4 regions of the Cronobacter condimenti 1330 genome follow, and region 4 is predicted to be linked to each of the others. Evidence: predicted binding sites of a transcription regulator. Region 4 holds the regulator's gene; each other region holds the start of a gene.
The links. The regulator CRP, encoded in region 4, controls carbon source genes, mostly activating them, when cyclic AMP is high. The targets are predictions, from matches to a motif close to ATGTGANNNNNNTCACAT.
Positions count from the first base shown of each region.

Region 1: hpt (hypoxanthine phosphoribosyltransferase) is a predicted target of CRP. The motif match lies at 1,845-1,862, and genes of this name have one in related genera.
Region 2: AFK62_RS16365 (glycoside-pentoside-hexuronide (GPH):cation symporter) is a predicted target of CRP. The motif match lies at 4,309-4,326, and genes of this name have one in related genera.
Region 3: AFK62_RS04465 (glycoside-pentoside-hexuronide (GPH):cation symporter) is a predicted target of CRP. The motif match lies at 1,959-1,976, and genes of this name have one in related genera.

Region 1 covers NZ_CP012264.1:841,308-848,978, forward strand. Annotated here, with positions in the region: gene AFK62_RS03835 (glucose/quinate/shikimate family membrane-bound PQQ-dependent dehydrogenase) at 1-1,796, opposite strand, end outside; gene hpt (hypoxanthine phosphoribosyltransferase) at 1,989-2,525, shown strand; gene can (carbonate dehydratase) at 2,579-3,241, opposite strand; gene AFK62_RS03850 (ABC transporter ATP-binding protein) at 3,350-4,276, shown strand; gene AFK62_RS03855 (ABC transporter permease) at 4,273-5,043, shown strand; gene AFK62_RS03860 (PTS sugar transporter subunit IIA) at 5,130-5,561, shown strand; gene AFK62_RS03865 (polysaccharide deacetylase family protein) at 5,641-6,888, shown strand; gene panD (aspartate 1-decarboxylase) at 6,935-7,315, opposite strand; gene panC (pantoate--beta-alanine ligase) at 7,413-7,671, opposite strand, start outside.
Region 2 covers NZ_CP012264.1:3,587,122-3,594,792, reverse strand. Annotated here, with positions in the region: gene katG (catalase/peroxidase HPI) at 1-186, shown strand, start outside; gene AFK62_RS16380 (putative quinol monooxygenase) at 287-601, opposite strand; gene AFK62_RS16375 (NAD(P)H-dependent oxidoreductase) at 633-1,214, opposite strand; gene AFK62_RS16370 (glycoside hydrolase family 43 protein) at 1,316-2,875, opposite strand; gene AFK62_RS16365 (glycoside-pentoside-hexuronide (GPH):cation symporter) at 2,875-4,296, opposite strand; gene parC (DNA topoisomerase IV subunit A) at 4,585-6,855, shown strand; gene AFK62_RS16355 (1-acylglycerol-3-phosphate O-acyltransferase) at 7,094-7,671, shown strand, end outside.
Region 3 covers NZ_CP012264.1:964,221-971,891, reverse strand. Annotated here, with positions in the region: gene gap (type I glyceraldehyde-3-phosphate dehydrogenase) at 1-631, opposite strand, end outside; gene AFK62_RS04470 (GlxA family transcriptional regulator) at 710-1,690, opposite strand; gene AFK62_RS04465 (glycoside-pentoside-hexuronide (GPH):cation symporter) at 2,027-3,421, shown strand; gene AFK62_RS04460 (hypothetical protein) at 3,450-3,746, opposite strand; gene AFK62_RS04450 (DUF943 family protein) at 4,101-4,544, opposite strand; gene AFK62_RS04445 (DUF3289 family protein) at 4,537-5,268, opposite strand; gene AFK62_RS04440 (dipeptidase) at 5,817-6,875, shown strand; gene pqqA (pyrroloquinoline quinone precursor peptide PqqA) at 6,991-7,062, shown strand; gene pqqB (pyrroloquinoline quinone biosynthesis protein PqqB) at 7,121-7,671, shown strand, end outside.
Region 4 covers NZ_CP012264.1:3,985,453-3,993,123, forward strand. Annotated here, with positions in the region: gene prs (ribose-phosphate diphosphokinase) at 1-754, opposite strand, end outside; gene AFK62_RS18355 (NUDIX hydrolase) at 950-1,669, shown strand; gene AFK62_RS18360 (hydrolase) at 1,743-2,759, shown strand; gene AFK62_RS18365 (YheU family protein) at 2,760-2,978, shown strand; gene AFK62_RS18370 (phosphoribulokinase) at 3,027-3,896, shown strand; gene AFK62_RS18375 (OsmC family protein) at 3,983-4,387, opposite strand; gene crp (cAMP-activated global transcriptional regulator CRP) at 4,697-5,329, shown strand; gene AFK62_RS18385 (YccS/YhfK family putative transporter) at 5,395-7,479, shown strand; gene argD (bifunctional acetylornithine/succinyldiaminopimelate transaminase) at 7,480-7,671, opposite strand, start outside.

The DNA of each region.
Region 1 (7,671 bases), 1.2 Mb from region 4:
ACGGCCAGGCCGCCCCATTCAAACATTCCAAGGTTACCCGGGAATACCAGCGTGCCCTGCTCAGACGGCGGCGTGAAGATGCCTTCATAACGCAGGCTGTGGAACATCACGCGGCAGACCAGCTGGTCATACATCGTGGCGCCCCACATATCCGCGCCGCTCAGGTCTTTCTTCGGACGGAAAGAGAGATCAGAGAACGGCTGCGTCGGCGTCACGTAGTCGCCTTTCGCGGCACCCTGCGGAACTGGTTTTTCCGGTGCCGGAACCACCAGCTTGCCGTTACGGCGGTCCAGCACGAAGATGTTGCCGGTTTTCGCTGGCGCGTAGATGACCGGAACGGTTTCGCCTTTCACGGTAATGTCGGCCAGGGTCGGCTGCGCCGGGAGGTCCATATCCCACAGGTCGTGGTGAACGGTCTGATAAGACCATACCAGCTTACCGGTCGAGGCATTCAGCGCGACGATAGCACTTGCATAACGCTCCTGCTCCGGTGTGCGGTTGCCGCCCCAGATATCCGGGGTGGTTACGCCCATCGGCAGGTAAACTATGTCGAGTTTCGCATCATAAGACGCTGGTGCCCAGGAGTTCGGGGAGTTCAGCGAGAAGTGATGCTCGTCCGCCGGGATGGCGTTAGGATCTTTCGCGCCCGGGTCGAAGGCCCACAGCAGTTTACCGGTGTTGATATCAAAACCACGGATGACGCCAGACGGCTCACGGGTGGAGAAGTTATCCGTCACCGCGCCTGCTATAACAATCACTTTATCGGTAACGATGGGCGGTGAAGTCGGCTCATACATGCCCGGCGTCGTCACCGGCATGTTGGTCTGCAGGTTCAGGATGCCTTTATTAGCGAAGCTTTCACACAGCTTGCCGTTATCGGCATTCACTGCAAACAGACGACCGTCGTTCACCGGCAGGATAATACGACGCGGGCAATCCGCGACAACGTCCGGGCTGGCGTTCGCCGTGGTCGCTTCGTGATAAGACACGCCGCGGCACGTGACGTGCTGGAACGTCGGGTTCGTATTTAACTGCGGATCGAAGTGCCATTTCTCTTTACCGGTCGCGGCATCAACAGCGAAAAGACGCTGGTGCGCGGTGCAAAGGAAAAGGGTGTCACCGACTTTAATCGGCGTTACTTCGTTAGTGATTTCACCCGGATCGTTCGGCAGCTTCAGGTCGCCTGTGCGGAACACCCAGGCTTCTTTCAGCTGATGAACGTTATCGGTGTTGATCTGCTTGAGCGGCGAGTAACGCTGGCCTTCCTGGTTGCGGCCATAAGCCGGCCAGTCGCCGTCAGGGATGTCCTGGCTACCGTTCACCGCGGCAGGCGTGCTGTCGGCGCTCAGGGTGCCATTCACTTCCTGTGGATCATTAAAGCCTGCCCAGAACAGCAGCCCGGCGGTGATGATCAACGAAACCAGCAGTGCCGGTACGCCTGCGCGCGACGGTGTGTGGAGGCGACGCCAGACGAAAGGCAAGATAAGCCATACGCCGAAGAACACCAGAATGTCGCAACGCGGCGTCAGCGCCCAGAAGTCGAATCCGACTTCCCAGATGCCCCACGCCATCGTACCTAACAAGATTATCGCGTAGAGCCACAGTGCTGCGGCGTTACGTTTCCACAGTAACCATGCTGTCGCCAGCATACCTACCCCGGCGATGGGGTAATACCAGGAACCACCAATTGATACCAGCCATATACCACCAACCAATAAATACAGCCCTGATAATGCTGCGAACAGGGCTGTGAGAATCACGAGAAGTCGTGATTGTGTCTTTTTTGTTTCTGCCATAACCACACTCTTAATTTTTAAGTAGCAAGTTATTATAGTTGTTAACATATGTGATCTTAATCACAAAAAGAGCTTTTCGCACTTTTCTGCCGGCAGGGCGTTTTGCTGGTATACTGCCCCGCTTATCTATCGTTACCGGCAGCAGCCGCAGCGGGTATCGGTGATTTATTTTTAAATCAAACGGTTAGCGATATGAAACATACGGTTGAAGTAATGATTTCCGAGGCGGAAATCAAGGCGCGCGTAGAAGAACTGGGTCGTCAGATTACTGAGCGCTATCAGGACAGCGGCAGCGAAATGGTGCTGGTGGGGCTGCTGCGCGGCTCATTTATGTTCATGGCGGACCTGTGCCGTCAGGTGCATGTGGCGCATGAAGTTGATTTTATGACCGCCTCCAGCTACGGCAGCGGCATGTCCTCCACGCGCGATGTCAAAATCCTCAAAGACCTGGATGAAGATATTCGCGGTAAGGATGTGCTGATCGTTGAAGACATTATCGATTCTGGCAATACGCTCTCCAAAGTGCGCGAGATCCTGAGCCTGCGTGAGCCGAAATCGCTCGCTATCTGTACGCTTCTGGATAAACCGTCACGCCGTGAAGTGAACGTGGACGTGGAGTTTGTTGGCTTCTCTATCCCGGACAAATTCGTGGTGGGCTACGGCATCGATTATGCCCAGCGCTATCGCCATCTGCCTTATATCGGCAACGTGGTGATGCTGGACGAGTAAATCCAGCGCACAAAAAAGGGGCCAACGGCCCCTTTTTTATTTCTCGAACGCCCTTATTTATGGCTGGCGTGCGTTTTCTGGATGTTGCATACGCCGTTGCGGTAGCGCTGCTCCAGCGTTTCGCGGCTGGTCGCGGTCACGTCCAGGTCACGCAGGCGACCGTCGTGGATGCCGTAAGCCCAGCCGTGGATGGTCACTTTCTGACCGCGTTTCCAGGCAGACTGCATGATGGTGGAATGGCCGAGGTTATAAACCTGCTCCATCACGTTCAGCTCGCACAGCGTGTCGAGGCGCTTCTCCTGCGGCAGTTCGCCCAGCAGAGAGCTATGTTTAAACCAGATGTCGCGGATATGCAGCAGCCAGTTGTTGATAAGGCCAAGCTCCGGGTTTTCCACCGCCGCCTGTACACCGCCGCAGCCGTAGTGACCGCAGATGATGATATGTTCCACTTCCAGCACGTCGACGGCGTACTGCACTACGGAGAGGCAGTTGAGGTCGGTGTGGATGACGAGGTTCGCCACGTTGCGGTGGACGAAAATCTCGCCCGGCTCAAGGCCAGTAAGGCGTTCAGCCGGTACGCGGCTGTCGGAACAACCAATCCACAGGAAGCGCGGTTTCTGCGCCTGTGCCAGACGTTCAAAAAAGCCAGGGTCTTCTTCCACCAGCATTTTTGACCAGAGTTCGTTATTACTAATAAGTGTGCTGATATCTTTCATAGAGGTTAACAACCTGTAACCAGACAATTGCGTTGGGGTAATATAGGGCAACTAAACTTTTTTTTAAACCATACAACTTATGCAAGAAAACAAGGTGACTGGACATCCATGACAATTGCACTGGAGCTGGAGCAGCTTAAAAAAACCTATCCCGGCGGCGTACAGGCGCTGCGCGGCATTGATTTAAAAGTGGAAGCGGGGGATTTCTACGCTCTGCTTGGCCCAAATGGCGCGGGAAAATCGACCACCATCGGCATCATTAGTTCGCTGGTCAATAAAACCTCGGGACGTATCCGTGTCTTTGGCTACGACCTGGAGCGCGATGTGGTCAACGCCAAACGCCAGTTAGGCCTGGTGCCGCAGGAGTTTAATTTCAACCCCTTTGAGACCGTACAGCAGATAGTCGTAAACCAGGCGGGTTATTACGGCGTCGAGCGCCGCGAAGCGGTAGAACGCAGCGAAAAGTATTTAAAGCAGCTCGATCTGTGGGAAAAACGTAATGAACGTGCGCGTATGCTTTCAGGCGGCATGAAGCGTCGTCTGATGATCGCGCGCGCGCTGATGCATGAGCCAAAATTGCTCATCCTCGATGAGCCAACGGCGGGCGTGGATATCGAACTGCGCCGTTCTATGTGGGGCTTTTTGAAAGATCTGAACGATAAAGGCACGACGATTATTCTCACCACGCATTACCTCGAAGAAGCGGAAATGCTGTGCCGTAATATTGGCATCATCCAGCGCGGTGAACTGGTGGAAAACACGTCGATGAAATCGCTGCTCTCCAAGCTTAAATCAGAGACGTTTATCCTCGATCTTGCCGCGAAAAGCCCGCTGCCGAAGCTTGATGGCTATCAGTATCGGCTGGTAGATACGTCGACACTGGAAGTAGAAGTGCTGCGCGAGCAGGGGATTAACAGCGTGTTTAACCAACTGACCGCGCAGGGCGTGCAGGTGCTGAGTATGCGCAACAAAGCGAACCGTCTTGAAGAGCTGTTCGTGACGCTGGTGAATGAAAAACAAGGAGAGCGCGCATGATGCAGCTTTACTGGGTCGCCCTGAAAAGTATCTGGGCGAAAGAGGTGAACCGTTTTGCCCGCATCTGGGTGCAGACCCTGGTGCCGCCGGTTATCACCATGACCCTCTATTTTATTATCTTCGGTAATCTTATTGGCTCACGTATCGGTGAAATGCATGGCTTTAGCTATATGCAGTTTATCGTGCCGGGCCTCATCATGATGGCCGTTATCACCAACTCCTATGCCAATGTGGCCTCGTCATTCTTCAGCGCGAAGTTCCAGCGCAACATCGAAGAGTTGCTGGTAGCACCTGTGCCGACGCATGTGATCATTGCCGGTTACGTCGGCGGCGGCGTGGCGCGCGGGCTGTGCGTGGGCGTACTGGTAACGGCGGTGTCGCTGTTTTTCGTGCCGTTTCAGGTGCACTCCTGGCTGTTTGTCGGGCTGACGCTGTTAATGACGGCTATCCTGTTCTCGCTTGCCGGGCTGCTGAACGCCGTATTTGCCAAAACGTTCGATGACATCAGCCTGATCCCGACCTTTGTGCTGACGCCGCTGACTTATCTCGGCGGGGTGTTTTATTCGCTGACGCTGCTGCCGCCGTTCTGGCAGGCGCTGTCGCACTTAAACCCTATCGTCTACATGATTAGCGGTTTCCGCTTTGGTTTCCTTGGGATTTCCGACGTGCCGCTGTTGTTTACCGTCGCGGTACTGGCGTGCTTTATCATCGCGTTTTATCTGCTGTGCTGGTATCTCATCAGCCGCGGACGCGGCCTGCGTTCCTGATGTCCTGACCGCGTCGGCGTTGATGGAAATCACGCCGACGCGTCGCCACTTCGTTACACTACCCTACCGATGCAAGGAGAGTCGCCATGTTAGGTTGGGTCATTGCTTGTCACGATTACGTCGCACGCGATTATGCGCAGCAGCTGGAAGCCCGCTTTGGCGCACTGCCGCTGTGCCGGACGGTCGATTACTGGACGGGGCTTAGCACCAATATGCTAAGCCGCATGATGTGCGACGCGCTCTGGCATGCCGATGGCGGTGATGGCGTGATTTTCCTGACCGACACGCCCGGCGGTGCGCCGTATCGCGTGGCGGCGCTGATGAGCCATAAACACCCGCACAGCGAAGTGATTGCCGGGATTTCCCTACCGTTGCTGGTGCAGATGTATCCGCAGCGCGCCTCGCTGGATAGCGCAACCTTCCGCGATGCCATGGTGAAAGCTGGCGGTGAAAGTGTGACCAGCCTCTGGCATCAGCAACAAAAGAATCCACCCTTTGTGTTATTGCACGATAAATAACAACCGGACTTGGTATTCATATTACTTTTGTTAAAATGCGCATAATTTCACCTCTGGTTGTCACTGTTCCTTCATTCCTATGCTAAATCGTCTCTTTTTTTCTCTGCTGCTTATGGTGGCAAGCGTCGCGCAGGCGAGCCTGCTTGATGGCGAACACCTGCCCGCGCAATATATGCAAACCACGGAAGATGCCGCTATCTGGGCGAAGGTGGGCGATAACGTGCAAACGGTTGGCACTATCCGTGAAGGACAGTTGCTCGCCGTGGTGCCGATTGCCGCCGATTATTATGAATTCCGCTTTGGTTTTGGTACCGGGTTTATTGATAAAGCGCACCTGACCGATGTGCAGGGCGATAACCGGGTCAGGGACAGTCTGGGTGATCTGAATAAGCCGCTCAGCAACCAGAACCTGCTGACCTGGCGGGATGTGACGGTCTATAACGAGCCGGATGTAAACAGCGCGCCGCTGGGCACGCTTGCCGAAAACCTGCGTTACCCGATTGTCGGCAAGCTGAAAGACCGACTGAACCAGACCTGGTTTCAGATCCGCATCGGCAATCGACTGGGGTATATCAGCAGTCTGGACGCGCAGGAGGATAACGGCATTCCGGTGCTGACGTACCATCACATCCTGCATGACGAAGAGAACACGCGGTTTCGCCACACATCCACTACCACCTCGGTACGTGCGTTCAGCAATCAGATGACGTGGCTGCGCGATCAGGGCTACGCGACCTTAAGCCTCTACGATCTTGACGGCTACGTGCATAACCGCGTCAATTTGCCCGCGCGAGCGGTAGTGATCACGTTCGACGACGGCCTGAAGTCGGTCTATCGCTACGCGTACCCGGTGTTGAAAGCGTACGGTTTTAAGGCTACGGCATTTATTATTTCATCGCGCATTAAGCGCCAGCCGCAGCGCTGGGATCCTAAATCGCTGCAATTTATGAGTGTCGCGGAGTTAAAGGCGATTCAGGATGTGTTTGATATCCAGTCGCACACGCATTTCCTGCACCGTACCGACGCCGCGCACCACCCGATTTTGTTAAGCCGCACGTATCACAACATTCTGTTTGACTACAAACGCTCACGCCGCGCGCTGGCGCAGTTCAACCCGCATGTGCTGTTTCTCTCGTATCCGTTCGGTGGGTACGACGATAAAGCAGTAAAAGCGGCGGGCGACGCCGGGTTTCATCTGGCGGTGACGACGGTGAAAGGTAAAGTGAAGCCGGGCGATAATCCGTTCCTGCTAAAACGGCTCTATATTCTGCGTACCGATTCGCTGGAGACCATGGCGAAAATCATCAGTAACCAGCCGCAGGGATAAAAAAAGCCCACGCGAGGAGGGCTTCATCAGACTGATGGTGTAGGGCTTACGCCACCTGTACCGGCACCGCTTTGGCGGTGCGTTTCATCTCGTTGTCGCCGTCGAAATAAGCGACTTTCGGCTGCCAGCTGCGCGCCTGCTCATCCGGCATGGTCACATAGCTTGCGATAATCAGGATATCGCCAACATCGGCGCAGTGGGCCGCTGCACCGTTGACCGAAATGATTTTCGAGCCGCGCTCGCCAGCGATGGCGTAAGTCGAAAAACGTTTCCCGTTGGTCACGTTGTAAATATCAATGGCTTCATATTCCAGAATGCCTGCGGCCTCGAGGAAATTCTGATCGATGGCGCAGGAGCCTTCATAATGCAGGTCCGCCTGAGTAACTTTAACGCGGTGCAGTTTGCCCTGCAGCATGGTGCGAATCATAACTTGAACCCTGTTTACCAGAATGTCGTTAGCGCCGGGCGGTGACCCGGCACCAGGAATTTATCCCGGGCAGTATTGCCCTTTTTAACCATGCTGTCTACTGGGCTAATTCCACGGTCTGGTTGTCGATTAAACGCGCCTGACCAAGCCATGCCGCCATCAGGATCACGGCGCGCTGACTGCCCGGATTGAGTGCCAGCAGCGTGTCGGCATCACGGATTTGCAGGTCGTCCGGGCGAAAGCCTTTCTCGCTAAGCGCCTGCGCCGCCGCCGCGATAATACCGTCCAGATCGCGATCGCCTGCGCGTAATTTCTCTGCCATGGCATTCATTACTTTGCTCAGGCCCGGCGCGATT
Region 2 (7,671 bases), 400 kb from region 4:
CGCGATCGTATCAGCGGTGAGGTGAAATTTACGGCGACCCGCGCGGATCTGGTGTTTGGCTCCAACGCGATTCTGCGTGCGGTAGCGGAAGTCTACGCAAGCCAGGATGCCCGCGAGAAATTCGTGAAGGATTTCGTGGTGGCGTGGACCAAAGTAATGAACCTTGATCGTTTCGATCTGCGTTAATCATTACGCCCCGCGTCACTGCACGGGCGGTTAAGCAAAGCGGAATAACAAAAAAAGGCGATGAGCAATCATCGCCTTTTTTATGCCTGTCCGACGCGGGTCAGACGCCGCTTTCCAGAATGCGGATGGAGGTATCCAGCACGTCGCCTTTAACCTCATCACGAAAACCCTGCATGTGCGGCGTTTCCAGGTGCGCTTTTAAGTGCTCGGCACTGGCCCACTGCTCCACCATGACAATGGAATCCGGCGCGCTGGTCTGGAAGCCCAGGCCGGTCGCGCTGTCTACCATTGGCGCGTAACCGTGGCAACCCGCCTCTGCAAGTACCGCTGGAATGATCTTCTTGAACGCTTCCAGCACCGCCTGACGGTGGTGCGCGCCAGGACGGGTACGAATTTCTGCTATTACTGTCAGCATGGTTAACTCCTTTTGTAAAACCGTCTGACAGTTAAGCAAAAATTTTCGCCAGATGCTCGCGATATTCTGCAATGTGGCGCGGCACGTCCGGCATTTTAATCACGTCGTTGGCGATATAGGTTGGCAGCGCGGTCAGGCTCAGGAACTCGTTCGCCTTGTGGAAGGGCAGATAGACGCCGTCTACGCCGACGCCATGGAAAAACTGATCTTTATCGGTAAACGCCTCCAGCGGCGCGTTCCAGGTCAGTGAAAGCATATATTTTTTGCCCTGAAGCAGGCCGCCGGAGCCATATTTCTTCGAGGCATCGGAGCGGGTACGACCGTCGCTGGCGTACAGTGAACCGTGACCTTCGGTAAAGACGTCATCAATGTATTTTTTCACGGTCCACGGCGCGCCCATCCACCAGCCTGGCATCTGATAAATGATGACGTCAGCCCACAGATACTTCTGCACTTCTTCTTTGGCATCGTAGTCGCTGTCGGCGCGGGTGACCTGAACATCATGTCCGACGTCGCGCAGGTAGCTCTCCGCGACCTCAGTCAGGGTGTCGTTGAGCTGGCCGTTGGAGTGAGCGAATTGCTTCGCGCCGTTGATGATTAATATGTTGCTCATTATTTGTCCTCTAATTATCGCGTTTGTCATTAATATTACCGCATCTGGCGATACAGTAATATTGGCAAAACGCGCAAAGACTTTTGCAGTATGAGCAATAATCAGGTGTCAGGCGTATGTACCGTTACCTCAAAGGCCTCCACTTCAACACGGCCTGCAGCCTCGCCCAGGGCCACCGCAAAGAGCCCCATTTTCGCCCCGACCCATTTGCCCGGCGCGGCGGCGAAGCGCGGTTCCACCGTCTGCCATGGCTCGTCGGCGAGACGCCAGCAGAACGTGCACAGACCGTCGCCATCCACCACCACTTTCAGGCTGAGCGTCGTATCGGATGGTAAGACGACGAGCGACGTCTTACGGCTGACGATGCTGCCGCTATCGTTCATCCAGCCGCCGCCAAACACCAGGGCCAGGCCCTGTGAGGTTTGTTCTGCGCCAAACCAGGCGAAGCGCTCGCCATAGACGGTGAGGCCCGCGCACTCGCCAGGCAGGCGCAGTTGTGGTCGCAGGCGGGTGTGTGCCTCAAACCGGGGGCCGGGGAATTTCTGCAACAGCAGATTGGGAGCGTGATAAAACGACGGCTGGCCTTCATGTTCCGGCAGCGTCTGGCAATGGAGCCGCAGATGGCCGGCCTCGGAAGAAAACCAGCCCGCCTGAGGATTCGCAAGCCACTGCCATTGCGGGCCTGGTTTGCCCTCATGAAAAGCATCGCTTGCAGGTAACGCTGCGGCGAGTGGCGCACCATTCACGGCAGGTTTCGTCCACTGGCTGACCGGCTCGCCGATACCCGACGGCCCCGGCGCTCCAATGACAGGCCAGTCATCACGCCAGACGACCGGTTGCAGATGCACGATACGTCCGGCGATATGCGCATCCTGAAAATGCACAAACCAGCCTTCGCCGTTCTCAAGCTCTACCCAGCCACCCTGATGCGGGCCATTAACCGCACTTACGCCCTGGTGCAGGGCCACGCGATGCTCCCATGGCCCGTGCAGACTGCGGCTGCGCAAAACGGTCTGCCAGCCGGTAGGGACGCCGCCTGCGGGGGCGAAAACATAGTAATAGCCGTTGCGCTTGTAGACTTTGGGTCCTTCCAGCGTGGGGAGATCGAGCTGGCCGTCATACAGGATCTCGCCGTCATCCAGCAGCTTTCTGCCGTCCGGGGACATTTCGCACAGCGCCAGCTGATGTTTTTTGCCGCTGCGGCTGAAGGCGAATGCATGTACCAGCCAGGCGCGGCCATCGTCATCCCAGAATGGACAGGGATCGATATGGCCTTTGGCCGCTCGCAGGCAGTGCGGCTCGCTCCAGTCGCCCAACGGATCGACCGCCTGACACATAAAAATGCCCTCATCCGGCGTGCTGAAAAAGACCCAGAACCGTCCGTCGTGATAACGAATACTCGGCGCCCAAATTCCTTTTCCTGGCTGCACACGGTCGTAGTCGCCCATCGTCAGGCGCGGAACGATATGATTCACCAGCCGCCAGTTCACCAGATCGCGCGAGTGCAGCAGCGGCAGGCCAGGCAGATGGTTAAAGCTTGAGGCGACCATGTAAAAGTCATCGCCGACACGCACGAGATCCGGGTCGGAGTAGTCGGCGTACAGTATCGGATTGCGGTATTGCCCGTTATGGCAGTCCGTCTGCCAGAAATCAGCGTGCATCATGCCTCCTTAACGTGTGGATGAAGCGCGAGGTCGTCCGCCTCATGGGCGCGGCGCTGTGTGGCTTTGCGCGTGGCCAGATCCGTTTGAATGCGCGTCATCATCGCGTCATCCAGTTTATAGAAGCGCGCAAGCCACCAGAGGATCAGATAAGAGACTGAGGGGCCGAGGGTTAACAGGCCGATAATGCCGGTCGTGGCGAGTGGCGTCTGGGTAACGGCTCCTGGCACGTAACCAAACCAGCCGAGCGAAAAACCGACCAGCGCGCCGGCAACGGCCATGCCCAGTTTCAGCGCGAACAAATTGCCGGAAAACGACAGCCCGGTGATGCGCCGTCCGGTTTTCCATTCGCCGTAGTCGGCGGCGTTAGCCATCATGTTCCACTTAAATGGCTGGTACATCTGATGGAACATGCCCACCAGAAAATAGAGCGGGAACACCACGGCAAGCCAGGTGGGCGGAATGAAAAACATCACCACGCCGATAAAAACCAGCAAAAGGTTGATGTTCTTAAACAGCGTGGTGGCGCGGTAGCGTTTGGCAAGCCCGCCTGCGAGCATTGCACCGATAATCGTGCCGACGACGCTTGTGGTGATAAACGCTGACTTCATGGTCGTACCCAGCGCGGCGCTGGTATCTGGCCCGAGCATCAGATAGGTGGCGTAATAGAGCGTCGCGGCGTTACGCATGACGCCCGCCATGCTGGAAAAAAAAGTAATGACAGCGACCACAATCCACTGATCGTTAGCGAACAGTTCGCGCAGGTCACGCTTCACGTCGCTCTGCTCATTCTGCGGCTGCACGCGCTCTTTGGTCGAAAGAAAACAGAACACCAGCATTACTATAGCAATAGCCCCCATCACGGCCATCGTAAGTTGATAGCCCTTCTGGGTATTACCGTTGCCGAGTAACTCCACCAGCCACAGCGTACCGACCGAAACCAGCAGACCCGCGAGCGACGAAATCGTAAAGCGATACGCCTGCGCTGAAAGCCGGTCTTTCTCATCCGTTGTGATAACGCCACCGAGCGCGCAGTAGGGGATGTTAATGAGCGTATAAAACAGCATCAGCAGGGAATAGGTCACCCAGGCGTAGACCAGCTTGCCGGTGGCACCGAAATCGGGCGTGGTATAGGTAAGCACGGCGATGACGGCATAGGGCACCGCAAACCAGATAAGCCAGGGGCGGAAATGACCCCAGCGCGTTCGGGTGCGGTCGGCCAGCAGGCCGGTGAGCGGATCGATAATGGCGTCAAGCACGCGGGTCACCAAAAACATTACCCCTACGGCGGCGGCCGGCAGGCCGTAAATATCGGTGTAAAACCAGGTTAAAAACATGGTAACTGAGGAGTAGACGATGCCACACGCCGCGTCCCCCATCCCAAAACCGAGCTTTTCACTGACGGAAAGTCTGTTATCCATGTTGCTTCTCCGGTGTGAAATTCATCAGATTTATTATTGGGAGGGGAATCCGGGAATGCCTATTACGGTATTTGTCTCTCTGTTTACCAATTTTAGTATTTGTTATACCAGTCACGAATCTGTGCGATAACTTCGCACGCCCCGCCACTGCCGTGAAAAAAGGCTGATCGTTTATACAACGCTGTGACAGAAAGGGGCGGGATAAGGTACTATCGCGGCAAACATCTGCCGCCTCCGGCAGGGATTGATGCGTGTAAAGACAACGCCACGGTCTGAGGAAATGTATTAATGAGTGATATAACTCATGATGGTGCAGAGCGTCTTGCGCTGCATGAATTCACTGAAAACGCCTATCTGAACTATTCCATGTACGTCATCATGGACCGCGCGCTGCCGTTTATCGGCGACGGGCTTAAGCCTGTTCAGCGCCGCATCGTCTATGCCATGTCGGAACTGGGACTGAACGCCAGCGCCAAATTCAAAAAATCGGCCCGTACCGTGGGCGATGTGCTGGGTAAATACCACCCGCACGGCGACAGCGCCTGCTATGAGGCGATGGTGTTGATGGCGCAGCCCTTCTCGTACCGTTATCCGCTCGTGGACGGGCAGGGGAACTGGGGCGCGCCGGACGATCCGAAATCCTTCGCGGCGATGCGTTACACCGAATCGCGTCTTTCCAAATACGCTGAAGTGCTGCTGGGCGAACTCGGACAGGGCACGGTCGATTACGTGCCGAACTTTGATGGCACGCTGAACGAGCCGAAAATGCTGCCGGCGCGCCTGCCGAATATCCTCCTGAACGGGACGACGGGCATCGCGGTGGGTATGGCGACAGATATTCCGCCGCACAACCTGCGAGAAGTCGCCAAAGCGGCCGTGAGCCTGATAGACCAGCCGAAAACTACGCTTGATGAGCTGCTGGATATCGTGCAGGGCCCGGATTACCCGACCGAAGCGGAAATCATCACGTCCCGTGCGGAAATCCGCAAAATTTACCAGAGCGGTCGCGGCTCGGTGCGTATGCGCGCCGTCTGGAAAAAAGAAGATGGCGCGGTGGTTATTTCTGCGCTGCCGCATCAGGTTTCCGGCGCCCGCGTGCTGGAGCAAATCGCCAACCAGATGCGTGCTAAAAAGCTGCCGATGGTCGACGATCTGCGTGATGAGTCAGATCACGAAAACCCGACGCGTCTGGTTATCGTGCCGCGCTCCAACCGCGTGGATATGGATCAGGTGATGAACCACCTGTTCGCGACGACCGATCTGGAAAAAAGCTATCGCATCAACCTCAACATGATTGGGCTTGATGGCCGCCCGGCGGTGAAAAACCTGCTGGAGATCCTCACCGAATGGCTGGCGTTCCGCCGTGATACGGTGCGCCGTCGCCTTAATTATCGTCTGGAGAAAGTGCTTAAGCGCCTGCATATCCTCGAAGGTTTGCTGGTGGCGTTTCTCAACATCGACGAAGTCATTGAAATCATCCGTCGGGAAGATGAGCCGAAGCCGGTGTTGATGAGCCGTTTCGGCATCAGCGAGACGCAGGCCGAAGCTATTCTCGAACTCAAACTCCGCCACCTGGCGAAGCTTGAAGAGATGAAAATCCGCGGCGAACAGAGCGATCTGGCAAAAGAACGCGATCAACTCCAGGGCATTCTCGCTTCCGAGCGCAAAATGAATACTCTGCTGAAAAAAGAGATCCAGGCGGATGCCGACGCGTACGGCGACGATCGCCGCTCGCCACTGCATGAGCGCGAAGAAGCCAAAGCGATGAGCGAGCACGACATGCTGCCGTCCGAGCCGGTGACTATCGTTCTTTCCCAGATGGGCTGGGTACGCAGCGCGAAAGGCCACGACATCGACGCGAAAGCGTTAAGCTACAAAGCCGGCGACAGCTGGCTCTCGTCGGCGAAGGGCAAGAGCAACCAGCCGGTGGTGTTCATCGACTCCACGGGCCGCAGCTATGCGCTTGATCCCGTCTCGCTGCCCTCAGCGCGCGGGCAGGGCGAGCCGCTGACCGGTAAGCTGACGCTGCCGCCGGGCGCGGTGGTGGAACATATGCTGATGACGGGCGAGGAGCAAAAGCTGCTCATGGCCTCTGACGCGGGCTATGGCTTCGTCTGTACCTTCAACGATCTGGTGGCGCGCAACCGCGCTGGTAAAGCGCTGATTACGCTGCCAGAAAACGCGCATGTGCTGAAGCCGCTGGAAATCGAGCATGACGACGATATGCTGCTCGCTATTACGGCGGCGGGACGTATGCTGATGTTCCCGGTAGCCGATCTGCCGCAGCTCTCAAAAGGGAAAGGCAATAAAATTATCTCCATTCCATCCGCCGATGCCGCGAAAGGCGACGATAAGCTCGCTTATCTCACCATCCTGCCGCCGCAGAGCACCGTGACGCTGCACGTCGGTAAACGCAAAATCAAACTGCGCCCGGAAGAGCTGCAAAAAGTGCATGGCGAACGCGGTCGTCGCGGTACGCTGATGCGTGGCCTGCAACGTATCGACAGCGTCGAGGTGGACGCACCGTCGCGCCCGAAAGCGGACGACAGCGAGGCGTAATTCCCGGCACCCGCCTGAAGGCTTTGACGCCGCGTTTTCTGTGAGTTTCAACAGGAGGCGTGGCGGCCTCGCTTGCGTAATTTTCCCGCCCACGCCATTGTTTGTTTGCGCGTGACGCATAAAAATAAGTGTTTGAGTCTGCTCAACATGATGAGCCGCTAGGGATGCCTGACCGTGAGCGGTGTGTTTTCCGTTAAAGCCGTTATACTGTTCCGCGGCTGCGGCTTCAGAGGTAGTTATGTTATCGATCGTTCGAATGATTCTTGTTGTTCTCTACAGTCTTATTGTTTCAATTCTTGGCTGCATCTGGTGCCTGTTTAGCCCGCGCAACCCGCGCCACGTGGCAACGTTTGGCCATATGTTCGGCCGCCTCGCGCCGCTGTTCGGCCTGAAGGTAGAACTGCGTAAACCGCAAGGGGCCGAAAACTACGGCAACGCTATTTATATCGCCAACCACCAGAACAATTACGACATGGTGACGGCGTCCAGTATCGTTCAGCCGCCGACCGTGACCGTGGGCAAAAAAAGCCTGATTTGGATCCCGTTTTTCGGCCAGCTTTACTGGCTGACCGGTAACCTGCTTATCGACCGCAACAACCGCAGCAAAGCCCACGGCACCATTGCTGAAGTCGTGAACCAGTTTCGCAAGCGTGACATTTCCATCTGGATGTTCCCGGAAGGAACCCGCAGCCGCGGGCGCGGCCTGATGCCGTTTAAAACCGGCGCGTTTCACGCCGCTATCGCGGCGGGCGTGCCGATAATTCCGATCTGTGTTTCAAATACCCATGGTAAAATCAAGCTCAACCGGTGGAAAAA
Region 3 (7,671 bases), 1.3 Mb from region 4:
CGCTGGAATAAGGCACGATAGAGAGCGCCGCCGCGCGAGCGCCACGCAGATCTTTCTCTGGCTGGTCATGCAGCGCCTGACTGTTGGTGTAAGCGTGGGTCGTGTTCATCAGACCGTGCTGAATACCAAACTGCTGGTGTAATACCTGGGCTGCGGGCGCAAGGCCGTTAGTGGTGCAACTGCCGTTGCTGACCACGCGGTGCAGCGCCGGATCGTACTGCTCATGGTTAACGCCGAGCACGATCGTCAGATCGTCGTTTTTCGCAGGTGCTGAGATGATTACGCGTTTCGCGCCGCCTTTGGTGATATGCGCCTCGGCCTGGGCTTTATCGGTAAAGAACCCGGTCGCTTCGATGACGATATCAACACCGACGCTGCGCCACGGAATATTACCCGGATCGCGCTCACTGAAAACGCGGACAGGGCGCCCGTCGACGCGTAGCTCGCCCTCGCCCGCCTCGACCGTCGCAGGCAGCGTACCAAGCAGGGAGTCATGTTTGAGCAAATGCGCCAGGGTTTTACTGTCGGTGAGATCGTTAATCGCCACCACCTGAAACGCCTCATTGCCAAGCGCGGCGCGAAGTACGTTGCGGCCGATACGGCCAAATCCGTTGATGCCTACCTTAACCATGATGAAGCTCCTCTGTTAACGTTCTGTAGAGAGTGTGTAACGGAGGAGTAATGGCGTAAACGACGATATTAGATCACTTTACGCCAAAGCGCGGGTACAGAAGCGTTCGCGATATTCAGACGGGGTGAGATGCAGATTGCGCTCAAAGACGCGCCGCAGGTTGATCCCGCTGCCAAAACCGCACCGCACCGCCACCTGCTCGATGCTTTCGCTCCCCTGTTCCAGACGCTGACGGGCGGCGTCAAGGCGCGCCTCTTCCACATAGCGCGCGGGCGACACGCCAGTTTCACGGGTAAAGACGCGGGTAAAATTGCGCGGGCTCATCGCCACCTGCCCCGCTAAACGTTCGACGCTGAGATCGGCCCCAAGATTCTCAAGGATCCAGCCCTGGAGATCGCGAATCGGGCCGGGGGTATTGGCCTGCGTCAGCAAGTAGCGGCTGAACTGCGACTGCCCGCCGGGACGGCGCAAATACATCACCAGCTCCTGCGCCACGTTGCGGGCAAGCTCAAACCCGGCGTCTTCTTCCAGCAGCGCCAGCGTCAGATCGAACCCGGAGGTCACGCCTGCCGAGGTCCAGATGTCGCCATCCTGCACATAGATTGGCCCGCGCTCTACCGTGACCGCCGGGAAACGCGTCGCGAGCGTATCGAGCATTCGCCAGTGGGTCGTGGCCCGTCGCCCGTCCAGCAGGCCTGCCTGCGCGAGTAAAAGCGCCCCGCCGCACACCGAAACCACGCGCCGGGCATAAGGGGCCGCCTGCGCGAGCCACTGCGCGACCTGCTCGCCTTCTTCTTCCGTCAGCCCTTTGCCGGTGATGATGACCGTGTCAAACGGCGTAGTCGGCGCGAGATCGCACAAACGATGCTCTGCCAGTAGCTTGATCCCCGATGCGCCATGCACAACGTGGTGTGGCTGCGTGGTGGCGATCGTAACCCGATAGAGCGGCTCCGGCAGGTTGTCAGGCCGCAGCTGGTTCGCGCGGGTGAAAATATCTGCGATGCCGGTGGCTTCCAGCAGCATGCCCCCTTCCGGGGCGATAATCAGTATGGTTTTCATGTCCTGAAAAATACGCTTCATACAAATTAAGTCAATTAGTTCGCGCCGCGCCGTTTTGCGTCTCACCTGCCGTTCACGCGGTTCTCGTGCGTTATCTGTCGCTTTTTACAGCGAAATTTCTTGCGGGATCACAATTAGCAAAAAACATAACTTCGGTAAGAAAAATCGTAATGGCGCAATAAGGGAAGCGGGCATTCCCCGAAAGATCACAAAAAGGAAAAAACATAAATGCGGAGAAAAATATCGCAATAGTTTCGCTTAAGGCTTTATGTGAAAACGGCCCCATTGCTTATTGCGTCGACACGCATCGCCGCCTCATTGATAACAGGGGTTGTTATGTCCACTACACAACGATTATCCATCCGGGAAAAGGTCGGATATAGCCTCGGCGATGCCGCAAGCCATATCGTGTTCGATTCCTCCGTCGCTATACTCGCCTGGTTTTATACCGATATTTACGGCCTGCCGCCGGCGGTCATGGGCACCATGTTTTTGCTGGTGCGCATTCTTGACGCCATCACCGACCCGATTATGGGCGCTATCGCCGATGCCACGAATACCCGCTGGGGCCGTTTCCGCCCCTATTTGCTCGCCATTTGCGTGCCGTTCGCGGTGAGCTGCGTGCTGGTGTATTCCATTCCGGCATTTTCAGATACCGGCAAAATCGTGTATGCCGTCGCTGCGTATATCTTTATGACGCTGATGTATACGGCGATAAATATTCCTTATTGCTCGCTGGGGGCGGCGTTAACGTCCGATCCGCAGGAGAATTTATCGCTGCAGTCTTACCGCTTCGCAATAACGCCGATTGGCGGCGCGTTGGGGTCAGCGCTGATTTTACCGTTCGCCGATTTTTTATTTCCGGGCGATCGCGTAAGCGGTATCCAGGCCGCAATGGCGGTATTTGGCGTTGTTGGCTGCATCATGTTTATTCTCTGCTTCCTCACGACCCGCGAGCGCGTCCAGCCTATTCAGGAAGAGAATTTGAATATCGCCCGCGATGTCAAAATTCTCTTCAAAAATGATCAGTGGCGGATTTTGTCGGTTTATAACTTCGCGATGCTGGTGGCACTGGTCGTGCGCAACGGTGTGGTGGTCTATTACGTCAATTATGTGCTGAATAAGGGCGCCGATATCGTGTCGCTGTTTATGCTCGGCGCGATGTTCGCCTCTATGGCAGGCAGCCTGCTTGCGAAACCGCTCGGCACACGCTTTTGTAAAATCCGTCTCTCCTTCTGGATAAACATGCTTAACGCGTTGCTGGGCGTGGTTTGCCTGTTCGCGCCGGTCAGCGTCTGGGTCGCGCCGTTTATTCTCTACGTGGCGATTTCGGTAGTGCAGGGTGCCAACGGCGCACTGCAATGGTCGATGATTACCGATGCGAATAACTACGGAGAATGGAAAACGCGCAGGCGTATTACCGGTATGAATGTCGCGGCCAATATTTTCGTGATTAAACTGGGTGTGGCGGTGGGCGGCGCAGTTCTCGGCTGGGTGCTGGCGTTTTATGGCTACACGGCAAATGGCCAGACGCAATCGGCGGGTGCCATCCAGGGTATCGTCATGTTGTTCACGGTGATCCCGTCCGTCTTTTACGTCATCACCGCGCTCGCCATCCGCTTCTACCGTCTGAATGAATCCACCATGAACGCGGTTGTGCAGGATCTTAGCCAGGGCAAATTCTCACCTTCTGCCCCGGCAAGGTTAAAAAGCGAAGGCGTACATCTTTAAAATCGTGCCCCGCATACGCGGGGCCGTTTTATTGCCGAGACTGCCAGTCCCGCTCGCAATGCTCTTTCGCCTCTGCCAGTAAATCACGCAGTTCCGGTGCGCCATCGCTATAGCCATAATCCATCGTGCTGCTGGCGGCCTGCTGCTCCTGCTGTGCAGCGAAGCGGATCTCATCCTGCTGCGGTTGCCATTCGCCGCTGTCGTCGCGCACAAAGCGCGTGGCGTATTGTGGCTGTTTGTCATCCTCGCCGTAAATTTCATATTTACACTCAGGCGCGTTTTCCGGCCCAAATTCCAGTGTGTCGATCAGATGCGGCTGTGTCATTGTGCCTCCTCCAACAGGTTAAAAATAAAGGGTAGTACAGGGAAGCGAAATGCGCCGGGTACGTGTAGAATAACCGAAACGCGGGACGAGAGATAAATAAGGAAAAGTGCAGTGCTGAAAAAAATCATTTTCTTTTTCGTCGAACCGTACTTACATTACGTCGCCATTTTATTTATTGTGCTCGGCGCCGTTATTTTTGATTTTATTGTTCCCGAGTATGCCGGCCCATTGACCTTTATGTGGCTGATACATGTATTGTATTGGTTTGTGAAATATGTGCCTTCGTATGTGAAATTTAGCAAATAAACCGCACGCAGGTAAACCTCTGCACATACGATGCGCAGAGGTTTACCATTATTCCTCCCGCAGCGTCAGCTTACCATCAGGCGTTTCAATGTACATTTTCTTATCGACACCGTAAAAAACTGTTTCATTGACATTACCATGAATCATTAAAGCAATATCATTATAAATACAACGCTCTTTTTCTTTTATGTCATCAAAGCAATGGTAATCGTCAACCGAGCCATCATTACTGCCAGTTGGCAAACTTGTATAGCCCTCAAAGTTCATTACTATCACATAAAAATTCTCTTTATTTTTGATAAGACCATACTGATCCTGAAAGCGACGTTCATTTTCCTTCCACCAGCTTATTTTGCCTTTGCTGGTCATGGGCAGATTTTCTACATATATAGCACTGCCATCAACCCTAATAACTTTCGCAGGCGCAATTAAACGCCAAACCAACCATGCGAGGCAGAAAATAAACACAGTAAAAAAGACTTTTTTAAGCATTACATTTACCTGTTAATGTCACTTTCGCTTCAAAATTAGTAAAAAATGGCTTAAAGGCAAACCGATTAAAACGTTGTAGCACAAACCAGATCCTGAAAAAGGTGAAGGCACTAAACTGTGTTTTACTGATATCATCAGTATCGAGTCCAAAATGATCCTGTGCCTTAAAACGAACAATCGCAGTATACTTCCCAGCGTCTAAAGTAAGCGACTCAATGCTAATCTCAGTACTATTAACATCATGTATCGAAACCCCTAACCCATTAATACAGGCTTGCCAGCCGGTAAATTTAGGCAAGCGACCCCGTGGGATATACAAGGAGAATGCCTGTGGCGTTAATTCAAACTTTTTATAATCAAAGCTATCCAAAACCTCTTTTATGATATTCAGAATACTATCATCCGTTTTATCGTTCAGTATGATTTTCTTATACGCTTGATTCATCTGCAAATCACTGTAATCAGCGCCATCTTTATAATGCATGTGATCTATTAATTTACTGATAAGCCCCTTGTAGGCTCCTGTAAAAGAAAAAGTGCCAGACTGCGTTTTCATATCAGCAAAGAGCATTTCAATGACTCTTTCTTTAGTATAAGGTGCAAGGTGACGTAAAGCGGGATGATCGTAAGGCGAGCGATAAGTACAATAATCAATAAAGGGTGATACCTGATAAAGTTTGAAACGTCTTTTAAGGGTTTGTTCATCAAGATCGCCGCATTTCATATCATCGGCGTTCCGATCATTAAAAGGTTTTTTGCTGGTAAAATAGTTAATGGTCGCATTAATCCACTCATTGAAACATCTCCTTGTAAATCAACTCAGTGAACAGTCATTATACTAACTTTTAAAGCGCTTCAAATACGCTTTCATTTAAAATCATCATTTACCGCCTTAAAATCATCATGTTTCCTATAGATCGTAGTGATGCGTTTTACTAAACTATATATATTGCATTCACTAAATTCATCAAGCTGATGATAAGTGCGATGTATAGTCGTACTTATCATATTTAAACGTGAGTTACGCGGAAAAAGAGAATTATTGACGATCCCAGTAAAACCCAAAGCGGAGACACTAAATACCGCATAGAGGACGATATTACCTTACAAACCGCAGACGGAAATCTACAACAGACGCGCTAAAGGCAAATGTCGCCTACCGGCGTTGATATACTCCTCTCAACGCCGCTTCCCAAACCGCACCCACGTTTAAGCACGCGACCTTCCCCCCATGCCACAATAAGTTAACCATTTTTTTACTTTGGAGCGCCGATGCACGCCCCTGACTTATCTCTTCCGCCCGTGTTTGACGGCCATAACGATCTACTGCTGCGCCTGTGGCTGCGTGCGGAAGGCGCACCGCTTGATGAGGTGTTCAATGGCCTTGATGGCGGCCATCTGGATTATCCGCGTATGCGCCAGGGTGGCTTTGCGGGTGGGCTTTTTGCGGTGTTTGTGCCGCCGCCGGAGTATGTCGCGCAGATGCGCAATCTGCCGCTGGCGGATGCCGAATCGATGCACGATCCGCTCGCCATTACCGAGGCGCAGATTGGGCTCTTTCACCAGATGGCGCAGGCCTCCGGCGGGAAAATGCGCGTCTGCCATACGGTCGCGGATATCGAACAATGCATGGCGGATGACGTGGTCGCGCTGGTGCTGCATATCGAAGGCGCCCAGGCACTCAACGCGCAGCTGGAGCCGCTGGAGCACTTTATTGCACAGGGCGTACGCAGCATCGGGCCGTTCTGGAACACCCCGAACGTGTTTGGCGAAGGCGTTAGTGGGCCGTTCCCCGGCTCGCCGGATACCGGCGCCGGGCTAACGCCTGCGGGCAAAGCGCTTATCCGCGCGTGTCGCGAGCATCACATTCTGGTGGATGTTTCACATATGAACCAGAAGGCATTTTTCGATACCGCCGCGATTGGTGGCGGGCCGCTCGTGGCGACGCACTCTAATGCCCATGCGCTGTGCGCTCAGCCGCGCAACCTCACCGATGAGCAACTGGCCGCCATCAAAGAGAGCGACGGCCTGGTCGGCGTCAACTTCGGTACCGCCTTTTTGCGCGCGGACGGCAAGCGTAACGGCGATACACCATTGTCTGAAATTGTTACGCACGTTGAGTATCTGATTACTAAACTGGGTGAAGACCGCGTGGCGTTCGGCTCGGATTTCGATGGCATCAGCCTGCCGGATGCGATGGGCGACGTTACCGGTTTGCCGCGTCTGATGCAGGCGCTGGCGACGGCAGGCTTTGACGCCTCGCTGCTTGAAAAACTCGCCTGGCGTAACTGGTTACGCGCGCTCAGGCTCGCCTGGGGGGAGCTGCGATAAATGGTTACCCTTTTAAGTTGCGATCTGGATCACATTTCCGCAACATAGGCGCGCCGGTAATCGGTTTGATCATGGTGGCACAACCACCCGTTATATGAGGAGTAAGACTATGACTATGTGGACTAAACCTGCGTTTGTTGACCTGCGTCTGGGTCTGGAAGTGACGCTGTACATTTCCAACCGTTAATCGCCCGTGCCCGCGTCATGCGGGCACCTTTTCTCTTTTATCCTTTCCGGTTTGACACATGCAGATCAAAGTTCTCGGCTCGGCGGCGGGCGGCGGTTTCCCTCAGTGGAACTGCAACTGCGCCAACTGCCAGGGCGTGCGTAACGGCACGATGAAAACCTCCAGGCGTACCCAGTCCTCCATCGCCGTGAGCGACGACGGTAAAAACTGGGTGCTGTGCAACGTCTCGCCCGATATTTGCCACCAGCTTCTCGCCTCACCCGAATTGCATAATCCTGGGGTGCTGCGCGGCACCGGCATCGGCGCGATTATTCTCACCGACAGCCAGATAGACCACAGCGCGGGATTACTCAATTTACGTGAAGGCTGCCCACACCACGTCTGGTGTACGCCGGAAGTGCATGAGGATCTCAGCACCGGTTTTCCGGTCTTCCCGATGCTTTCCCACTGGAATGGCGGGCTGATTCATCACCCTATCGCGCCGCTGGCGCGCTTTCAGGTCCGGGTCTGTCCGGGGGTGCATTTCACCGCCATTCCGCTGCTAAGCAACGCGCCGCCCTACTCGCCTTACCGCGACCGTCCGCTGCCGGGCCATAACGTGGCGCTGTT
Region 4 (7,671 bases):
TCAGCAGGTTTTCGACGCCTTTTGAAAACACGCCATGCGTGACATAGAGACTGACGCTGCGAGCGCCCGCATCGCGCAACACCTGGGCGGAGCCGATAAACGTGCCGCCTGCGTCACACAGGTCATCAACAATCAACACCGCCTTGCCTTTCACATCGCCATCCACCAGACGAAAACCGGTCAGCTCGCCGGTCGCGACATTGCGCTGCTTGGTCAGAATGGCAAATTCGTCTACGCCGGCAGCCTGCGCCACAGCATGGATTTTTTTGAGCGCGCCCGCATCCGGCGCCACCAGCATTAACTCACCGGCTTTCAGGGCGGCAACCAGCGTCTGGCTTTGCATCAGGCAGCGCTCCTGCGGGATAGCCACCAGATTATCGATGGCGGCAGCGGCAGCCTCGCTGTGCGGGTCCAGCACCAAGATTTTGTCGAAACCAAGCGTATTGAGCAGGCGGGCAAACACTTTCAGCGCGAAGCTGTCGCCTGGTTGCATATGCCTGTCCTGACGGGCGTAAGGCAGCCACGGCAGTTCCAGATGGCTGAAGCGGACATCGCAATGCTGACGCACCGCGTCGGTCAGTTGCGCCAGCACCATAAAGTCATCCATCGTTTTCAGGGCGGCGGCGCGAATGCGCAGCAGCGAGGCGACGCGAGGCAGCGCGCCGGTCACTTTCGCCCATACGGCGCCATCAGGAAAGCGCCCGGTCTGTGTTGCTATCTCTTGTCCGTCTACCATCAGTTGCGGCTGCATCATTGTTGCCCCCGGTTATTTAATTAATGTCCCTTCGACACATTTAATATTGTCCATGAGACAATATTAAGCAAGCGATATTTTGCCGCAGCGGCTAAAAAATAGCATGTTATTGAAAATTAAATTAATAAAGGTTTGTGTTGCCGTAGTCCGCGAGGCTGGTAAACTTGTCTCTGAGACAATTAAACGGAGCGGCACATGACGACTGAAGCGGAATATTTAGAAAATTATGATCCTGCGCGGTTCCCTTCTCCGCTGGTCACGGTCGACAGCGTGCTGTTTACGCTGCATGAGCAGTCGCTATGCGTCTTGCTGGTGCAGCGCGCGCGCCATCCGCAGCAAGGGCGCTGGGCGCTGCCGGGCGGCTTTATCGATATGCAGAACGATGGATCCACGCACGACACTGCGCGGCGCTTGCTTACCGCAAAAACCGGCGTAAGTCCGTCCTGGCTTGAACAACTGGAGACGTTTTCCGGCCCCGATCGCGACCCGCGCGGCTGGAGCCTGACCACCGCATGGTTTGCGCTTATCGCCTGGGTGGACTGCGCGCCGCATATCGCCTCCGTCAGCGACGCGCAGTGGGTCCCGGTGAACGCGCTTGAGACTACCGAGCTTGCCTTCGATCACCGGGTTATTATCGAGGCGGCGCTGCGCCGCCTGCGCCAGAAGACAATGTATTCCCTGCTGCCGGTATACTGCCTGCCAGAATGCTTTACCCTAAGCCAGCTTCAGGAGGCGACGGAGATCATTCTCGGCCAGCCCATCCAGCGCAAAAGCTTGATTCGTCGTTTTGAAGCGTCGGGAATGTTTGAAGAAACGGGCGAGAGTATCGCCACCGGCGCGCGTAAGGCCCGTCTCTGGCGGCGTAAACCGGATGCCGATATTCATCTGTTCTCGCGCAATTTACTGGCCGAGTGATCCGCACCAAAGCATCAACAAAATGAATAACAATCGTTATAGTAGTTAGCGAACTAATAAAAGACAGTGTGCCATGACCGACATTACGCCCGCAGAACTCCCTGCACTGAACACCGATTCCTCACATTTTCAGCCGATGCCGGGGGTAAGCAATCCACACCTGCAAACCATGCTGCCGCGCGTGCTGCGCCGTCGCCTGCAGTTTGAGCCGCACTGGCAGCGGCTGGAGCTGCCGGACGGCGATTTTGTCGATCTGGCCTTTAGCGAAAACCCGGACCAGGCGCGCCATAAACCGCGTCTGGTCGTGTTCCACGGACTGGAAGGCAGCCTGCACAGCCCATACGCCCATGGGCTTATTCATGCGGCGAAACAGCGCGGCTGGCTTGGCGTAGTGATGCATTTCCGCGGCTGTAGCGGCGTGCCGAACAAATTGGGGCGTATCTATCACTCGGGCGAAACCGAAGACGGCACTTTTTTCCTGCGCTGGCTGGATGAGCGCTACGGCACCATGCCGACGGCGGCCGTAGGCTATTCGCTCGGCGGCAATATGCTCGGTTGCCTGATGGCCGAGATAGACGCCGCGTTTCCGCTGAATGCAGGCGTGATTGTCTCCGCACCGTTTATGCTGGAACACTGCTGCAACCATATGGAAAAAGGCTTTTCGCGCGTCTATCAGTTCTACTTGCTGAATCTGTTGAAAGCCAACGCCACTCGCAAGCTGAAAGCCTGGCCCGGCACGCTGCCGGTTGATCTGACCCAGCTTAAACGCCTGCGACGCCTGCGTGACTTTGACGATTTGATCACGTCGAAAATCCACGGTTTTACCGACGCAGTGGATTACTATCGCCAGTGCAGCGCCCTGCCGCGGCTCACTGCTATCACGCGTCCGACGCTTATCATTCACGCCAAAGATGACCCGTTTATGGATCATCACGTGATCCCCGATATCACCACGCTGCCTGCTAATATTGAATATCAGCTGACGGAACATGGCGGTCACGTGGGTTTCGTCGGCGGCACGCTGCGCCAGCCGAAAATGTGGCTGGAACAGCGCATTCCTGACTGGTTAACCCCTTATCTGGACCGATAAATGATCATTCCCTGGCAAGAAGTCGACCCTGAGACGCTGGATCGCCTGATTGAAGCCTTCGTCTTGCGCGAAGGCACCGATTATGGTGAACATGAACGCTCGCTTGAGCAAAAGGTCGCCGATGTGCGGCGTCAGTTGCAAAGCGGCGAAGCCGTTCTGGTGTGGTCCGAACTGCACGAAACGGTCAATATCATGCCGCGCTCGCAGTTTCGCGGTTAATCTTGCCAGGCGGAGCCTTGCCCCGCCGCTTCAGGGAGTTGTCTCGCTATGTCTGCCAAACATCCGGTCATCGCTGTCACGGGCTCCAGCGGCGCGGGAACCACCACTACCAGCCTCGCGTTTCGTAAAATCTTTGCACAATTAAACCTGCGCGCCGCCGAGGTCGAAGGCGATAGCTTCCATCGCTACACGCGCCCCGAAATGGACATGGCTATCCGTAAAGCGCGCGATCTGGGCCGTCACATTAGCTATTTCGGCCCGGAAGCGAACGACTTCGGCCTGCTGGAGCAAACTTTTGTCGAGTACGGCCTGACCGGTACAGGGCAGTCGCGCAAATACCTGCACACCTACGATGAGGCAGTGCCGTGGAATCAGGTGCCAGGCACGTTTACGCCGTGGCAACCGCTGCCGGAACCGACAGACGTGTTGTTCTACGAAGGGCTACATGGCGGCGTGGTAACTCCGCAAAACGACGTGGCGAAACATGTGGATTTGCTGGTGGGCGTGGTGCCTATCGTCAACCTGGAGTGGATACAAAAGATGATCCGCGATACCAGCGAGCGCGGCCATTCCCGCGAGGCGGTGATGGACTCTGTCGTGCGTTCGATGGAGGATTACATCAACTACATCACGCCACAGTTCTCTCGTACGCATATCAACTTCCAGCGCGTGCCGACAGTGGATACGTCCAACCCGTTTGCCGCCAAAGGCATCCCGTCGCTTGATGAAAGCTTCGTCGTCATCCATTTCCGTAATCTGGATAATATTGACTACCCGTGGCTGCTTGCGATGCTGCAGGGTTCGTTTATTTCCCACATCAATACGCTAGTGGTGCCGGGCGGGAAAATGGGGCTGGCGATGGAGTTAATTATGTTGCCGCTGGTGCAACGACTGATGGAAGGCAAGCAGATCGACTGAGATCATGCCCGGTGGCGCTGCGCTTACCGGGCCTACAAAGACAGTTAGCGTGTGAACGGGTCAGCGAAGCGCCGCCCGCCGCGCCATTACCCTTCGATAACTTCGTAAGAGTGCGTGATATCTACGCCTTTACCGAGCATCAACGCGACCGAGCAATATTTCTCCGCCGACAGATCCACCGCACGCGCGACCGCCGCCTCTTTCAGGGCCTTGCCCGTCACCACGAAATGCAGATTGATATGTGTGAACAGACGCGGCGCTTCTTCGCGACGCTCAGAGGTCAGCTTCACTTCACAATCGGTCACGTCGTGACGGCCTTTTTGCAGAATAGAAACCACGTCAATCGCGCTGCAACCGCCAGCGGCCATCAGCACCATTTCCATCGGGCTCGGCGCTTTGTCGCCGGAGTTGCCGTCCATCAGAATCTGGTGGCCGGATGCGGACTCACCCAGGAAGGTTAAGCCTTCCACCCATTTCACTCGTGCATGCATGATTATCACTCCAGGGCATTCATTTTCCTGACAGATTACGCGGGCGCGTCGTCAGAGGCAATGGAAGGCGACCTGCGTCAAGCTGAAACGAGACAACAGGAGACACCTGATAAAAGCTATGCTAAAACAGTCTGGATGCAGCGGCGATACATTGATGTTACGCATGTATGCAGAGGAGAAGACAATTTATCGGCTGCGACGTCCACGGACAGCCAACTTCCCTGGACGCGGGAAGATGATGATTGCAAAGCCAGACAGGGGTTACGCGCCCTGTCTTTGGAGCCAGTTTAAAACAGAGGATAACCGCGCATGGTGCTTGGCAAACCGCAAACAGACCCGACTCTTGAATGGTTCTTGTCTCATTGCCACATTCATAAATATCCATCTAAGAGCACGCTGATTCACCAGGGTGAAAAAGCGGAGACGCTGTATTACATCGTCAAAGGCTCAGTGGCAGTGTTGATCAAAGATGAAGAGGGCAAGGAGATGATCCTCTCGTACCTGAATCAGGGAGACTTCATCGGCGAACTGGGTTTGTTCGAGGAAGGTCAGGAACGCAGCGCCTGGGTTCGCGCTAAAACTGCCTGTGAAGTGGCTGAGATCTCTTATAAAAAATTCCGTCAGCTGATTCAGGTAAACCCGGATATTCTGATGCGTCTCTCCTCACAGATGGCGCGTCGTCTGCAGGTCACCTCTGAAAAAGTCGGTAACCTGGCGTTCCTCGACGTGACAGGCCGCATCGCGCAGACGCTGCTGAATCTCGCAAAACAGCCGGACGCCATGACCCATCCGGACGGCATGCAGATCAAAATCACCCGTCAGGAAATCGGTCAGATCGTGGGCTGCTCCCGCGAAACCGTGGGCCGTATCCTGAAAATGCTTGAAGATCAGAACCTGATCTCCGCGCACGGGAAAACTATCGTGGTTTACGGAACCCGCTAAGGTTCCTGAAAAAAACGGCGTGTCGCTTCGGTAACACGCCGTTTTTGTTTCTATACTTCTCCCCTATGTGGCGTCGTCTTATCTATCACCCTGAAATCAATTACGCTTTGCGGCAAACACTGATCTTAAGCCTGCCGGTGGCGGTCGGGTTGATGCTGGGCCACTTACAACAGGGATTACTCTTCTCACTGGTGCCCGCCTGCTGCAACATCGCTGGTCTCGACACCCCGCATAAACGTTTTTTCAAACGCCTTATCATCGGCGCCTCGCTCTTCGCGCTTAGTAGTCTTGCGGTACAGTTTCTGCTGCTACAGGCGGTGCCGCTGCCGCTTATTTTGCTGATGCTGGCGCTGTTGCTTGGCGTCACGGCGGAAATCAGCCCGCTTCACGCGCGCCTGCTGCCCGCGTCGCTCATCGCCGCCATTTTCACCCTAAGTCTCGCCGGGAATATGCCCGTCTGGCAGCCGATGCTGCTCTATATCCTTGGCACGCTCTGGTACGGCGCGTTCAACGGCTTCTGGTTCTGGCTGTGGCGCGAGCAGCCGCTGCGTGAGTCGCTAAGCCTGATTTATAAAAGCCTCGCCGACTACTGCGAAGCAAAATACAGTCTGCTGACGCGCCACACCGACCCGGAACAGGCGCTACCGCCGCTGCTGGTGCATCAGCAAAAAGTGGTGGATCAGATAAGCCAGTGTTATCAGCAGTTGCAGATGCTGGCAGCTACCCGGCAGAACGGTTACAAGCGCCTGCTGCGCTCGTTTCAGGTGGCGCTCGATCTTCAGGAGCATATTTCGGTCTCGCTGCATCAGCCAGGCGAAGTACAAAAACTGGTGGAGCGCAGCCACGCCGAAGAAGTGCTGCGCTGGACAGCCCAGACCGTGGCCACGCGTCTTCGCACGCTCTCAGACGACATTCTTTATCACCGCTATTCGCACCGCTTTTCAATGGATAAACAGGTCGCGGCGCTGGCGAAAATCGCCCGCCAGCACCCGGATAACCCCGTCGGACAGTTCTGCGAATATCACTTCAGCCGTATCGCACGCGTGCTGCGCACCCAGCGTCCGCTTTATGCCCGCGACATGATGGACAGCGGCCAGCGACGTTTGCCGCTGTTACCTGCCCTGAAAAGCTATTTGTCGCTCAAATCCGCCGCGCTACGCACTTCGGCGCGACTGGGCGTAATGCTGGCGGCGGCCGGTCTGCTGGCGAGCGTGTTTCAGCTGCCAAAACCCTACTGGATCCTGATGACGGTTCTGTTCGTGACGCAAAACGGCTATGGCGCGACGCGCGTGCGCATTCTGCATCGTGCGGGCGGGACGCTGGCGGGGTTGATTATCGCGGGCATTACGCTTCACCTGAAGGTGCCACAGGGCTATACGCTGCTCGGCATGCTGCTGGTGACGCTCATCAGTTATCTCATCATCCGGCGCAACTACGGCTGGGCGATGATCGGCTTTACCGTGACGGCGGTCTATTCGCTACAACTTCTGACGCTGAACGGCGAACAGTACATCGTGGCGCGCCTGATAGACACGCTGACGGGTTGCCTTATCGCCTTCGGCGGTATGGTCTGGCTTTGGCCGCAGTGGCAAAGCGGCCTGCTGCGACAGAATGCGCATGACGCCCTGGAGGCCGACCAGGAGGCGCTGCGCCTGATCCTGAGCGACGATCCGCAACCCGCGCCGCTCGCCTGGCAGCGCATGCGCGTTAACCAGGCGCACAACGCGCTCTATAATTCACTCAATCAGGCGATGCAGGAGCCAGGCTTTAACAGCCGTTATCTGGAAGATATGCGCCTGTGGGTGACGCACAGCCAGTTTATCGTCGAGCATGTTAACGCCATCACGACGCTTGCCCGCGAGCAGGCCTCACTCACGCCAGAGGCGGCGGCGCGTTATTTGCAGGCGTGTGAAATCGCACTGCAACGCTGTCAGCAGCGGCTGGAATATGACGCGCCGGGCGAGACGCAAAATGAGTCGGTGCTGGAAGGGGAAGAGGTATTACCGGAAGGGCCGCTCAGCGTCATGGAACATCATCTGCTGCGCATCCTTGACCATCTGCGCACCATGCATACCATTTCATCTGTGGCGTGGCGTCAGCGACCGCATCACGGCATCTGGCTCAGGCGCCGCCTGAGCCAGCCGCGCTGATTAGTTGTTCACCACGCGTGCTACGGCGTCTGCAAAACGGCGCATGCCTTCATCAATATCCGCGGTTTCCACCAGCAGTGACGGCGCAAAGCGCATCACGTCCGGCCCGGCATTCAGTACCATGACACCTTCTGCCGCGGCGGCGTAAAGGAAATCACGGGCGCGTCCATGGAAAGCCGGGGAGAGCTCAGC